3 regions of the Erwinia tracheiphila genome follow, and region 1 is predicted to be linked to each of the others. Evidence: predicted binding sites of a transcription regulator. Region 1 holds the regulator's gene; each other region holds the start of a gene.

What was found. The regulator PurR, encoded in region 1, represses purine synthesis genes. The targets are predictions, from matches to a motif close to CANGCAAACGTTTGCNTG.
Positions count from the first base shown of each region.
Region 2: a site for PurR is predicted at 1,890-1,907, ahead of hmpA (NO-inducible flavohemoprotein). Genes of this name have one in related genera too.
Region 3: a site for PurR is predicted at 1,861-1,878, ahead of guaB (IMP dehydrogenase). Genes of this name have one in related genera too.

Region 1 is NZ_CP089932.1:2,653,917-2,658,473, reverse strand. Features, by position in the region: gene punR (DNA-binding transcriptional activator PunR) at 1-845, shown strand, start outside; gene LU633_RS14085 (IS481 family transposase) at 1,080-2,120, shown strand; gene purR (HTH-type transcriptional repressor PurR) at 2,181-3,200, opposite strand; gene cydH (cytochrome bd-I oxidase subunit CydH) at 3,472-3,561, shown strand; gene LU633_RS14075 (C40 family peptidase) at 3,606-4,412, opposite strand.
Region 2 is NZ_CP089932.1:1,370,574-1,375,130, reverse strand. Features, by position in the region: partial or broken gene tnpA (IS200/IS605 family transposase) at 1-278, opposite strand, end outside; gene glyA (serine hydroxymethyltransferase) at 443-1,696, opposite strand; gene LU633_RS25755 (hypothetical protein) at 1,683-1,814, opposite strand; gene hmpA (NO-inducible flavohemoprotein) at 2,009-3,187, shown strand; gene glnB (nitrogen regulatory protein P-II) at 3,248-3,586, opposite strand; gene glrR (two-component system response regulator GlrR) at 3,728-4,557, opposite strand, start outside.
Region 3 is NZ_CP089932.1:1,409,069-1,413,625, reverse strand. Features, by position in the region: gene guaA (glutamine-hydrolyzing GMP synthase) at 1-254, opposite strand, end outside; gene guaB (IMP dehydrogenase) at 333-1,799, opposite strand; gene xseA (exodeoxyribonuclease VII large subunit) at 1,969-3,378, shown strand; partial or broken gene LU633_RS07370 (protealysin propeptide domain-containing protein) at 3,459-4,080, shown strand.

The DNA.
Region 1 (4,557 bases):
CAGCCGCGAGCGAGCTGCACCGCGTTCCCTCTGCTATCAGCTACACGGTGCGTCAGCTCGAAGAGTGGCTGACTGTACCATTGTTTATAAGGCGTCATCGGGATGTTGCGCTAACAGAAGCCGGTAAGCATTTTGTTCAGGAGGGTCGTGCTCTTATCAAAAAAATGCTCGTTACCAGAAGGCAGTGTCAGCAGTTGGCCCATGGCTGGCGTGGGCAAATCAATATTGCCGTTGACTGCATTGTAAAACCAGCCCGAACTCGTCAGTTAGTTGTGGATTTCTATCGACACTTTCCCGATATGGAATTACATCTTTTCGCGGAGGTGTTCAACGGCGTATGGGATGCGCTCGCAGATGATCGGGTTGAGGTCGCCATTGGTGCGACACGGGCTATTCCGGTTGGCGGTCGCTTTGCTTTTCGGGATATGGGCATGCTCAGTTGGCGTTGCGTGGTAAAGGCAGGACATCCACTGGCGGAACTGCGCGGTGTGGTTGACGAAGAGGCAATAAGGGCGTGGCCTTCTCTCGTGCTGGAAGATACTTCCCGCGCTCTGACTAAAAGAACCACCTGGACACTGGATAATCAACGTCGAATGGTGGTGCCCAACTGGGAAAGCGGTATTGACTGCCTGTTAGCCGGAATTTGTGTTGGCATGATACCCGCGCATCTGGCAGAAACCTATATCGAAAGCGGGGCACTGAAGGAACTGCAGCTGGCGGTGATGTTTCCGCAAAGTCCCTGTTGCGTTAGCTGGGCAGAGCAGCTCACTTCACCCGCACTAAACTGGCTGCTTGAATATCTGGGGGACACGACGACGCTGAACAGTGAGTGGCTGCATAGTTAAGCCGTCAGCCTGGGTGGCAACATGGTCATCGCCAGTCACTGGCGTGTTTCCTTCCTGTCCCATCAACGACCAGACTCCGCAGTATTTCAACGGGGTCTGGTGTGGCTGAATGGATGAAATATCAGCATCATCTGTATTAGTCGCGACTTGATCTGACACTGGACCTTGAAAGGTTGAGAGTTACCGGTTTTGATATGGGTGTCTAATCCTTAAACAAAACGCGAGGTAACTCTCATGATTCATACTAACAATCCCATCATCAAACACAAAGCCGGCCTGCTCAATCTCGCCGAAGAACTCGGTAACGTATCAAAAGCCTGCAAGATCATGGGCGTGTCACGCGACACGTTTTACCGTTATCAGGAACTGGCTGCTGAAGGCGGCATCGATGCGCTGATTAACCAGAACCGCCGCGTCCCCAACCTGAAGAACCGCGCCGACGAAGCCACTGAACGCGCTGTTGTTGAATATGCCGTTGAGTTCCCGGCCCACGGGCAACACCGGACCAGTAATGAGCTGCGTAAAAAAGGCGTGTTTATCTCCGGTAGCGGCGTGCGCTCCATCTGGCAACGGCACGACCTGGAGAACTTCCGTAAACGCCTGAAGGCACTTGAGGAAAAGGTCGCCAGAGAAGGCATCGTGCTTACCGACGCTCAAATCGCAGCGCTGGAGAAGAAGGCCCACGATGACGAGGCCAGCGGAGAAATCGAAACTGCTCACCCGGGTTATCTCGGGTCGCAGGACACCTTCTACGTGGGCAATCTGAAAGGTGTGGGTCGTATCTACCAGCAGACGTTCGTGGATACGTACTCGAAAGTGGCACACTGCAAGCTGTATACGAGTAAAACGCCGATCACCGCCGCAGACCTGCTCAATGATCGCGTACTGCCGTTCTACGAGGCTCAGGGACTGCCGATGCTGAGGATCCTGACCGACAGGGGAACGGAGTACTGTGGTAAGGTGGAGCAGCATGATTACCAGCTGTATCTGGCCATCAACGATATCGACCATACAAAAACGAAGGCGATGTCTCCGCAGACGAACGGCATCTGCGAGCGCTTCCATAAAACTATTTTGCAGGATTTTTATCAGGTTACGTTCCGTAAGAAGTTATACGAAGACCTGGAGAGCCTGCAAACGGATCTGGACAACTGGTTGTGGCATTACAATAATGAGCGAACTCATCAGGGAAAAATGTGCTGCGGGCGTACGCCAATGGCCACGTTACTTGATGGTAAACGAGTCTGGGCAGAAAAAAATCTGAACCAGATGTAATCTGACAGACACCTGTATAAATAACCGGTAACTGTCAGATCAGGTCTGAGCTAGTACACATCATCTATTGATAAACGGCCCGTCCGCTACTGAACGGCGTTCAATGAGGCTGGGGTAAACTTCAATAGTCTGAGACTCTTCACGCTTACTGGTAATACGGTCCAGCAACATGCTGAATGCTGTTTGCCCCAGCTGCTCTTTAGGCTGATGAATGGTGGTTAGCGAAGGGGTAAAGTAGCGTGCGTTTCGCACATTATCATACCCGATCACCGAAATATCCTGTGGTACGCGCAACCCCATTTCATCTGCTGCACAGATAGCGCCCATCGCCATCACATCACCACCACAGAAGACGGCGGTTGGTCGCTCATTTTGTGAAAGAATCTTTTGCATAGCCTGATAACCAGATTCTGGTTCGAAATCTCCCTGAACCAGCCACTCCTGGCTCAGTGGAATATTCGCTTCGGCAAGGGCTTTCAGAAACCCGGCATGACGGCCACCGCCCGTATTTCGTTCCATCTGACCAGGTATTACGCCAATATCCCGGTGACCACGTTCGATTAAATAGCGCCCGGCAAGATAACCCCCTTCGAACGCGTTATCCAGAACGGTGTCAGTAAAATCGCCACGTGGTTCACCCCAGTCCATTACCACCATCGGGATATTGCGGTTGTCTTCCAGCATAGCGATAAGTGTATCGGGATATTCGGAACACATGACTAACAGCCCATCCACACGCTTTTGCGCCATCATTGACAGGTAAGCCTGTTGCTTTTGCAGGTTGTTGTGAGCATTGCCTAAAATCAGGGTGTAGCCTTTGTCAAAACAGCAGTTTTCGACGGCTTCAATAATTTCTGCAAAGTAGGGCGCTTCGCTGGAGGTGGCGAGCAGACCAATAGTTTTAGTATTATTTACCTTCAGGCTACGTGCAACGGCGCTGGGAGAATAATGTAATGCTTTAATGGCGGCCCATACGGCATTCTTTGTCTCTTCTGCGACAAAGCGGGTTTTATTGATGACGTGGGATACGGTGGTGGTGGATACCCCCGCGTGCTTTGCCACATCTTTTATCGTTGCCATACTGACTGCTCCTGAGTGTCTCGTAACATCTTAATAAATAAATGGTTAAACGATTGCCTGAAAAGATAAAAATCAGTCCGTTGCGCGTCATTCAGGCTGCATGGCGCAGGAATTAAAAAAGGGAAAAGGGTATCGTGTTGAGTGTTGCACATGGGTGAAACGTTGTCCGTCGTTTCCGGCGGCAAATTCTAGCAAGCCAGCCAGGATAAGACGAGATTTTTACGGGTAATTATGGGAAAATCCGCAATTCACTGAGAGGGAGAAAGCGTTAATGGACACCGACCTGAAATTTGCCTTATTCACATCCGCATGTGCTTTATTAATCATAACAGCATTCGGTTTGACCGCAGTTATGCATTAGCGTTGCCAGGGCCGCATTTTTTAATGCGGCCCTGTGTTTTCACGTTATCGAATTGTCTTTAGCGTTATCATACGACGTGCGCCAATGTAGTGGCGCTGCCAGTAGTCCTCGCTTAACGCACTGACCTGAATATCTTTGCCTGTTCGTAGTGACTGAATGAATTTACCGTTACCAAGATAAACACCTACGTGGTCGGCTGTGCCGCGGCCATTTATGCGGAAGAAGACCAGATCACCTTTTTCAAGGTCATCACGTTTAATCGAGGCAGCATCGCGCAGGTGATACATTTCATTTGCCGTACGTGGGATTTTAAACTTAACCAGGCCTTTGTATGCATACCAGACAAGGCCACTGCAATCAAAGCCTGTTTTGGGGGAAGTGCCGCCCCACTGATAAGGTTTACCCAGCTGCCCCATCAGCTTGTTCATCGCTGTCTCGTGTGCCTTCTGATAGCGAATACGATGAGCTTCACTCAGTTTCAACGGTGCCTCACCGGAAGTCTGCTCATCTGATTCATTAAGATGGCCGCCCCGATGATGCCCATATCGTCTTTTGTATACCGTTAACGAATTTTTTCCGGAGGGGGGCTGTGCCGTCTCTTTGGCGGGTTTGCGTTTTTTTATTTTAAATTTTTGGGCAGTAGCGGGATGTGATTTTTTGCTGCCGGAATCTTTCACTTTGCCTGAACTGGTTTTAACCGGACGGCGTTTGCGACGCTGATCTTCACGGGCAGAAGCATTATTATCGACTTTATGGTGACTGGCATTAACAGGGCTATGAGGCGATGCGTGCGCCATGTTCAGAAACAGCTGCGCCATCGCCAGCGTGATAAGCGTGATAAGTAAACGCATCGTTACCATTTAACTGTTCGTGCTCCCGCCAGGGCCAGAGCGTGGTTTAATTTAAATGTCTCTCAGGGTCATTGGTCGATTCTAATCGAACTCTTCGACCAAAGTTAAGGCATTTTTTGTTTCAAGAATACATAATGAAGAAAAT
Region 2 (4,557 bases), 1.3 Mb from region 1:
AACTTCTCGAACAGCCTGATGGCCGTTCGCCCTTTCACAAATCCCATCAACTCAGAAACACTCAAGCCCGGCGGCGTCCTCACCACCAGATGTATATGATCTATCTGCACATTTAGCTCAACTACTGTGCATTTTTTCATATTGCTGTAAATGTAGATGCTGCGGTAAACCTCTTTACCGAGATGACCTTTGAGGATTTTGTATCTGTACTTCGGTGTCCATACAAGATGATACTGACAGCGATAGGATACGTGGGAAGCGGATTTATATCTGCTCATGCTATTTACTCCTTGATTTGCTGGTAACAAACCGGGGCAGTATTTAGCATGGGCATTCTACGGGCAAAGCCCCACATGAACGATCACCACCTCCACAGGAGGTGGTTTAGTGTTGATAATAAAAAGCGGGACATATTGTCCCGCTAAAGGTTCACCTGTGGTTTTTATGCGTAAACCGGGAAGCGTTCACAGATTTCAAGCACCTGCTTCTTCACGCGTTCCTGCACATCCTGATCGTTGATGTTGTCGAGAATATCGCTGATCCAGCCAGCCAGCTGACGCACTTCTGCTTCCTGGAAACCACGGCGGGTAACGGCTGGCGAGCCAATACGAATACCGGAGGTGACAAACGGGCTTTTTGGATCGTTGGGCACACTGTTTTTATTAACGGTAATATTGGCACGCCCCAGCGCCACATCAGCTTCTTTACCGGTAAGGTTTTTATCAACCAAATCCAGCAGGAACAAATGGTTATGCGTTCCGCCGGAGATGACTTTATAACCACGCTCCAGAAACACCTCCACCATCGCCTTAGCGTTTTTGACAACCTGCTGCTGATAAACTTTGAACTCCGGTTCCATAGCCTCTTTCAGCGCCACTGCTTTTCCGGCAATAACATGCATCAACGGACCACCCTGCCCACCAGGGAAAACCGCTGAGTTTAATTTTTTGTAAAGCTCTTCATCACCGTCTTTTGCCAGGATCAGGCCGCCACGAGGACCTGCCAGCGTTTTGTGTGTAGTGGTGGTAACAATGTGCGCATGAGGAACCGGATTTGGATAAACACCTGCCGCGATCAAACCGGCAACGTGTGCCATATCCACAAACAGATATGCTCCGATGCTGTCGGCAATTTCACGCATTTTTGCCCAGTCACACACACCAGAATAGGCAGAGAAACCACCGATGATCATCTTCGGCTTGTGCTTTTGCGCCTGTGCAGCGAGATTGTCGTAATCGATATGGCCGGTTTCATCAATGCCGTAAGGCACCACGTTATACAGTTTGCCTGAAAAGTTAACCGGTGAACCGTGAGTCAGATGACCACCGTGTGCCAGATTCATCCCCAGGATGGTATCGCCCGGCTGAAGCAGTGCGGTGTAGACGGCGAAGTTTGCCTGAGAACCAGAATGGGGCTGGACGTTGGCAAAGTCAGCACCAAACACCGCTTTTGCACGATCGATGGCCAGCTGTTCGACAATATCAACATATTCACAGCCGCCGTAATAGCGCTTACCTGGATAACCTTCGGCATATTTATTGGTTAGCTGAGAACCCTGCGCCTGCATCACGCGTGGGCTGGTGTAGTTTTCCGAAGCAATCAGTTCAATATGCTCTTCCTGACGCACTTTCTCCTGCTCCATTGCCTGCCACAATTCGGCATCATAATCAGCAACATTCATATCACGCTTTAACATCCGCTTCTCCTGACTCAGCTAACTGGTATTCGGCATTAAACGGCCCTTTAGGGCGCAGGCTGACAGTGTAAACTGTTTTGCCCGCCCACTGCCAGTCGAAACCGCGCTTTTTACGCAAACGATTGGCCTGAAGATTGACGGTGTAATACGCTCACTTTAGCTAATAAATCCCTGACTATGCTGCTATTGTCAACAGGCAAAAGTTTACCCATGCCGTTGTCAACTCGCCGTATTTGAGAGGGAAATTGATACTTTTTCCTTTTTGGAAGGATTCATTTTAAATAAATCTGCTAATACACAAGGAGCTGCGCCATGTTAGATCCCCACACTATCAGCACCATCAAAAGCACTATTCCTGCTTTACTCGCCACAGGTTCCAGCCTCACAGCTTATTTTTATGACCGCATGTTTACTCATAACCCGGAACTCAAAAATATTTTCAATATGAGTAACCAGCACAATGGCAAGCAGCGTGAAGCGCTTTTTAATACCCTTTGCGCCTGTGCCACTCACATTGAAAACCTGTCCGTTCTTCAGCCCGTGATAGAAAAAATTGCACAAAAACATGCCAGTCTGGCCATTCAGCCGAATGATTATGAGATTGTCGGTAAACATTTACTGGCGACCCTTGAAGAGAAGCTCTCGCCGGGAACGACGGTACTGACTGCCTGGGGTGAAGCCTACCGGATTCTGGCCAGTCTGTTTATTACTCGCGAAGAAGAAATTTATCGGGAAAGTGAGGGTAAACCAGGTGGGTGGCGGGGACTGCGCAGCTTTTATATCAGTAAGATCGATACACAAAGTGAAAAAATCAAAAGCTTTATTCTGACACCTACGGACGGACTTCCCGTTGCAGACTATTGTGCCGGACAGTACCTCAGCGTCTGGCTGCGCACAGCGTCTGGTCAGCAAATACGTCAATATTCCCTGACGCAGTCACCCAATGGTAAAGACTATCGTATTGCAGTACGTCATGCCGATAACGGCAAAGTTTCAGGCTGGCTGCATCAGCAGGCAAAAACAGGCGATGAATTATTGCTTACGCCCCCCGCCGGAGACTTTTTCCTTGATGTACAAACAGATACAGCCATTGCGCTTATCTCGGCTGGCGCAGGACAAACACCAATGCTGTCGATGCTTGACGTGCTGGTCAGACAGCAGCATCCGAAGACAATATGGTGGTTCCATGCCACTGATAACGGAAGACAACACGCTTTTGACAAAGAGGTGACAGAAAAAGGTGCCGGGCTGGCAACGTTTTCACAATGCATCTGGTATAACTCACCTTTACCGCAGGATAACGATCGTTACCACCGCGAGGGGCTGATGGAACTTATGCCTTACAGGCATGAAATCAGCGACCCTGACATGCAGTTTTATCTCTGTGGCCCAACGGGTTTTATGCAGTCTGTAACACAGCAGCTCATGGCTACAGGAATAAGCAGGCAACGGATCCACTATGAAACTTTTGGCCCACACCAGGTAATTTGAGCCGCAAAAAAGGGCGTAACCACAGGTCACCGCCCTTTTCTTTGCCACTCAGGCAGCGGATTAAATCGCTTCTTCGTCTTCTTCGCCAGTACGGATCCGCACTACACGGGCCATATCAAACACAAAAATTTTACCATCGCCAATTTTTCCAGTCTGGGCAGTACGAATAATCGTATCCACGCAGGTCTCGACAATATCATCAGCAATCACAATCTCTATCTTTACTTTTGGCAGAAAATCGACCATATACTCCGCGCCACGATAAAGTTCCGTGTGTCCCTTCTGGCGGCCAAAACCTTTCACCTCCGTGACAGTCATACCGGTAATCCCAACTTCGGCCAGTGCTTCACGCACATCGTCAAGCTTGAACGGTTTGATAATTGCATCAATCTTTTTCATGGCAGACCCTTTTAACGCCTTCCGCAATCGGAAGATAATCTTCGATAGTATAAATGCAGCAAACAAGGCCCGCAGTGCGGTTTGTCTTCTTTTTCAGGACGTTTAACCTACCATATTCAGCGGTTTGTGCGGCATGAAAAACTACACTTTAAAATCAGACGCATCCAGTTCATGACGCGACAGGAGCTTATAAAATTCGGTGCGATTGCGCCCGGCCAGCCGCGCGGCATGAGTGACATTACCTTTGGTCATCTGTAGCAGCTTGCGTAAATAATTCAGCTCAAACTGATGCCTTGCCTCGACAAAGGTGGGCAGCGCCGTGTTTTCGCCTGCCAGCGCCTGTTCAACCAACGCCTCACCAATCACTGGCGCAGAGGTTAAGGCCACACATTGTTCAATGACGTTAACCAGCTGACGAACATTACCCGGCCAGCTGGCTGCCACCAGACGCTGCATGGCGTCCGTAGAGAAACGGCGAACAAAAGGTTTATGACGCTCGGCCGCCTGCTTCAGTAAATGGTTCGCCAGCAAAGGTATATCCTCTGCACGCTCGTGCAACGCAGGAATTTTCAAATTGACCACATTCAGCCGGTAAAACAGATCCTCACGGAACTCTTTCTTCTCCATCGCTTTGGGCAGATCGCGGTGAGTGGCAGAGAGGATACGCACGTTAATCTCCTGGTCGCGATTGCTCCCCAGCGGGCGGACTTTACGTTCCTGTAGCACACGTAAAAGCTTCACCTGAAGGGCAGGGGGCATATCGCCAATTTCATCAAGAAACAGTGTGCCCCCCTCTGCGGCCTGAAACAACCCTTCACGGCTGCTGACCGCACCGGTAAATGCGCCTTTCGCATGACCGAACAGCTCCGATTCCAGTAGCTGCTCCGGCAGCGCACCGCAGTTGATAGCGATAAACGCGTTTCCCGCTCGCGGACTGGCCGCATGGATAGCCTGCGCAAGCACCTCTTTTC
Region 3 (4,557 bases), 1.2 Mb from region 1:
CCCAGAACCGGAACACCCGCCTCGAATACATATGCTGGCGAGCGCGGACTGCCGTTTTCCGTGGTACTTTCAGGACCGCCGGAAAGAATAATGCCGTTTGGGTTGAACTGGCGGATTTGCTCCTCAGTGACATCCCATGCCCAGAGTTCACAGTAAACGCCCAGCTCACGCACACGGCGTGCCACTAACTGCGTATACTGCGAGCCGAAATCAAGGATCAGTATGCGGTGTTTATGAATATTTTCCGTTGTCATTGGATTGTTCCAGGGCAATAGCAAAATCAGGGTTCAGGATTAACAAAGCCCGGCTGTGCCGGGCGCAAAAAAGGGTTATCAGGAGCCCATGCGGTAGTTCGGGGACTCTTTGGTGATGGTTACGTCGTGAACATGGCTTTCTGAAATACCGGCGCTGCTGATGCGAACAAATTCAGCTTTCGTGCGCAGGTCGTCTATAGTACCACAGCCCGTCAGTCCCATACAGGAACGCAGCCCCCCCATTTGCTGGTGGACGATCTCTTTCAGACGGCCTTTATAGGCAACACGCCCTTCTATACCTTCCGGCACCAGTTTGTCAGCCGCATTGTCCGTCTGGAAGTAACGGTCAGAGGAACCTTTCGACATCGCGCCTAATGAGCCCATGCCGCGATATGACTTAAAGGAACGCCCCTGGTAAAGTTCGATTTCACCCGGTGATTCTTCAGTACCAGCCAGCATTGAACCCACCATCACGGCAGAAGCACCGGCGGCGATGGCTTTGGCAATATCCCCTGAGAAACGGATACCGCCGTCGGCAATCACCGGAACGCCCGTACCTTTCAGCGCTTCAACCGCATCGGCTACTGCGGTGATCTGCGGCACACCCACGCCTGTGACGATGCGGGTGGTACAAATTGAACCCGGACCGATGCCCACTTTTACTGCGCTAACGCCCGCCTCAACCAGCGCAAGCGCACCCGATGCCGTGGCAACGTTTCCGCCGACAATTTGCAAATCGGGATATTTCATGCGGGTTTCGCGAATACGCTGTAACACGCCTTCGGAATGACCGTGGGAGGAGTCAATCAGCAACACATCCACTCCCGCTGCCACCAGCGCGTCCACGCGCTCTTCATTACCTGCACCCGCGCCCACTGCAGCACCAACGCGCAGGCGTCCATGCTCGTCTTTGCAGGCATTAGGTTTACGTTCGGCTTTCTGGAAATCTTTTACGGTAATCATGCCCAGCAGGTGGAAACTGTCATTCACCACCAGCGCTTTTTCGACGCGTTTTTCGTGCATTTTCTGCAAGACGACTTCGCGTGTGTCATCTTCACGCACGGTGACAAGGCGCTCTTTGGGCGTCATCACTGCAGAAACAGGCAGATTCATGTCGGTAACAAAACGCACATCACGTCCAGTAATAATCCCCACCAGCTCGTTATTGCCATTTACCACAGGATAACCGGCAAATCCATTCTGTTCAGTCAGACGTTTCACTTCACTCAGCGCGGTATCAGGCAGCACGGTTTGTGGATCGGTCACTACTCCGCTTTCATGTTTTTTTACCTTGCGAACTTCTTCAGCCTGGCGCTCAATACACATATTTTTGTGGATAAAGCCCAGACCACCTTCCTGCGCCAGCGCAATAGCCAGGCTGGCTTCCGTTACGGTGTCCATTGCAGCAGACAGCATAGGAATGTTCAAACGAATGGTTTTGGTAAGCTGGGTGCTGAGGTCGGCGGTATTTGGCAAAACAGTTGAATGAGCAGGAACGAGCAAAACGTCGTCAAATGTCAGGGCTTCTTTAGCAATTCTTAGCATGGCAATATCTCAACCTCAGGATAAATGAGAACATATAAAATATTGCCGCGGCATTATACAGGCCGTAACCGATTGCCTCCAGCTTTATTTACGAAAACTCTTGATTCCAGTGGACAGCCATGTAGTATTGATCAATTAACTCTCTGATTTGGAATTTGATCTTAATCACATGTTACAACCTCCATCCACTCCCATTTTTACCGTTAGTCGCCTTAATAGCACGGTGCGTAAGCTGCTGGAAATGGAGATGGGGCAAATCTGGTTAAGCGCTGAGATCTCAAATTTTTCCCAACCCTCTTCCAGCCACTGGTACTTCACGCTGAAAGACGATAGCGCACAGGTTCGCTGTGCCATGTTTCGCAACACAAATCGCCACGTCACCTTCCGTCCACAAAATGGTCAGCAGGTGTTGGTCAGAGCAACCATTACGCTCTATGAACCGCGCGGCGATTATCAACTGGTTGCCGAAAGTATGCAACCTGCCGGAGAAGGTGCGCTGCGGCAGCAGTTTGAGCAGCTTAAACATAGATTGCAGGCGGAAGGATTGTTCGAGCAGGCGCGCAAGCAGGCCCTTCCGCAACCCGCACGTCAGGTTGGCGTGATTACTTCCGCTACCGGTGCCGCCTTGCACGATGTGTTACGCGTGTTACAGCGCAGGGATCCATCCCTGCCAGTGGTGATTTATCCAACGCTGGTACAGGGCGCAGAAGCACCAGATGCGATTGCAAATGCAATTGACGTGGCCAACCGGCGCAATGAATGCGATGTATTAATCGTAGGGCGCGGCGGCGGTTCTCTGGAAGACCTGTGGTGCTTCAACGATGAACGCGTGGCCAGATCTATTTACGCCAGCCGCATTCCCATTATCAGCGCGGTCGGTCATGAGACCGATGTCACTATCAGTGATTTTGTCGCCGATCTACGAGCCCCCACGCCCTCCGCTGCTGCTGAACTGGTCAGTCGAAACCAGGTCGAATTGCTGCGTCAGCTGCAGTCGCAGCAAACCCGACTGGAGATGGCAGCAGATTATTACCTTGCGGAGCAGAACCGTACATTTACCCGTCTGCATCACCGTCTGCAGCAGCAGCACCCGCAACTTCGACTGGTACGCCAGCAAACAGCCATGATAAAACTTCAGCGCCGTCTTGCAGATGTCATGCTGCTTCAGTTACGTCAGGCAGTCCGCAGGCAGGAAAGCATCGGCCAGCGCCTGCTGGGTCTACAGCCGCAAAGAAAAATTCACCGTGCACAGCAGCACCTGCAACAGATTCTCTATCGGCTACAGCAATCACTTCAGCAGCATATCAATCATGATAAACAGCGTTTTTCTGCGCTCGTCGCCAGCCTCGAAGGGGTCAGTCCGCTGGCAACGCTGGCACGTGGTTTCAGTGTGACCACCGCGCCTGATGGAAAAGTGCTTAAAAATATCCGGCAGATCCAGCCAGGTGATAAATTAAAAACCCGACTGGATGACGGCTGGGTCGAAAGTGGCATTACAGCGATCACGCCGGTAAAAAAACGCGAAAAGTATACTCCTCTTCCTGATGCCCATTCGCAACTTTTCCGGAACACCGTCTGAATTCTGCCAGCGTTTCTTTTGGCAATATATCAGTGCCAACGCATGAATGAGCAACCCTGTCTATACTTTAGCCACATTGTCTGACAGTTCAGGAGTGCAAAACGAAACACAGCGTTATTCCTCCCTGTGTTCTGCGCAAGATTATTAATAACGGCTCAGGACAGCAGCAATACTGTGCACGGAGCACGCTGACTCATGTTCAGACACTCATGCCAGCAAACCGGGTAAAACCGGTGAACACTGGCGTAACGCAACCAGGACAGGTTGAGCGCGAAATCTATGATGCAGAAAATACGCAAACGCTGCCATGCACGCTGGTTCGCCGCGAAGTTCAACCCGATAGCCTGCAGCGAAGCATATGATTATGTGGGGATAACCTATGATTTTTTCTGGCAGGTCTGGCAGCGCAACTCGCTCGAGATAAAGGGCTGGCACTAAAAAGCAGTGTTCATTATGGGATAAATTATCAGAATGCGTTCTGGAACGGTCAACAGACGGTGTTTGGTGATGGTGACGGCGAGATATTTAATCGGTTCACCATCGCACTGGATGTTATCGGCCACGAGCCGGGGCACGGCGTAACGGAATCGGAAGCAGGACTGATTTATTTTGGCCAGGCCGGTGCGTTGAATGAGTCTGTCAGATGTCTTTGGCTCGCTGGTCAAACAGTTTCATCTTCAACAAACCGCTGACAAAGCCGAAGACACGCAATGCTGTGCCGGAAGTGGCGATCGCCGCTATTTTCGGGTGGCCATCTGCTACGCTTCGCAGCAGCAGATAAATGGCGTAGTGATTGTTATCCCCGAAGAACTTGCTCCGAATAACCAGGTCCGACTCTGGCAGGCAGGCCAGTAGACGCAATTTATTGGTCATTAAGCATTCTTATTTATCAAAACTCCACACTCAGTGGCTGGTTGCAGGAGGAAACAAACGCGCCTGCATATTTTTGTAAGTCGAATCGGTCAAAAGTGCACGCCACGCAAATAACGCCATTCCCTGTGATAGAAAACCTGCACTGAGCGGTATGCTAATCAGTCAGCATCCCGCTTTCTGAGGTCTGATCAATGCAGATGAACGACAAACGAGCCGATCACTCCCCGTTCCAGAAAACAGGTTTACTCGCGGTGTTTTGGTCAGCCCCGAGGTCAGGTTTTGGATTATTATGCCGATCTGATGAAT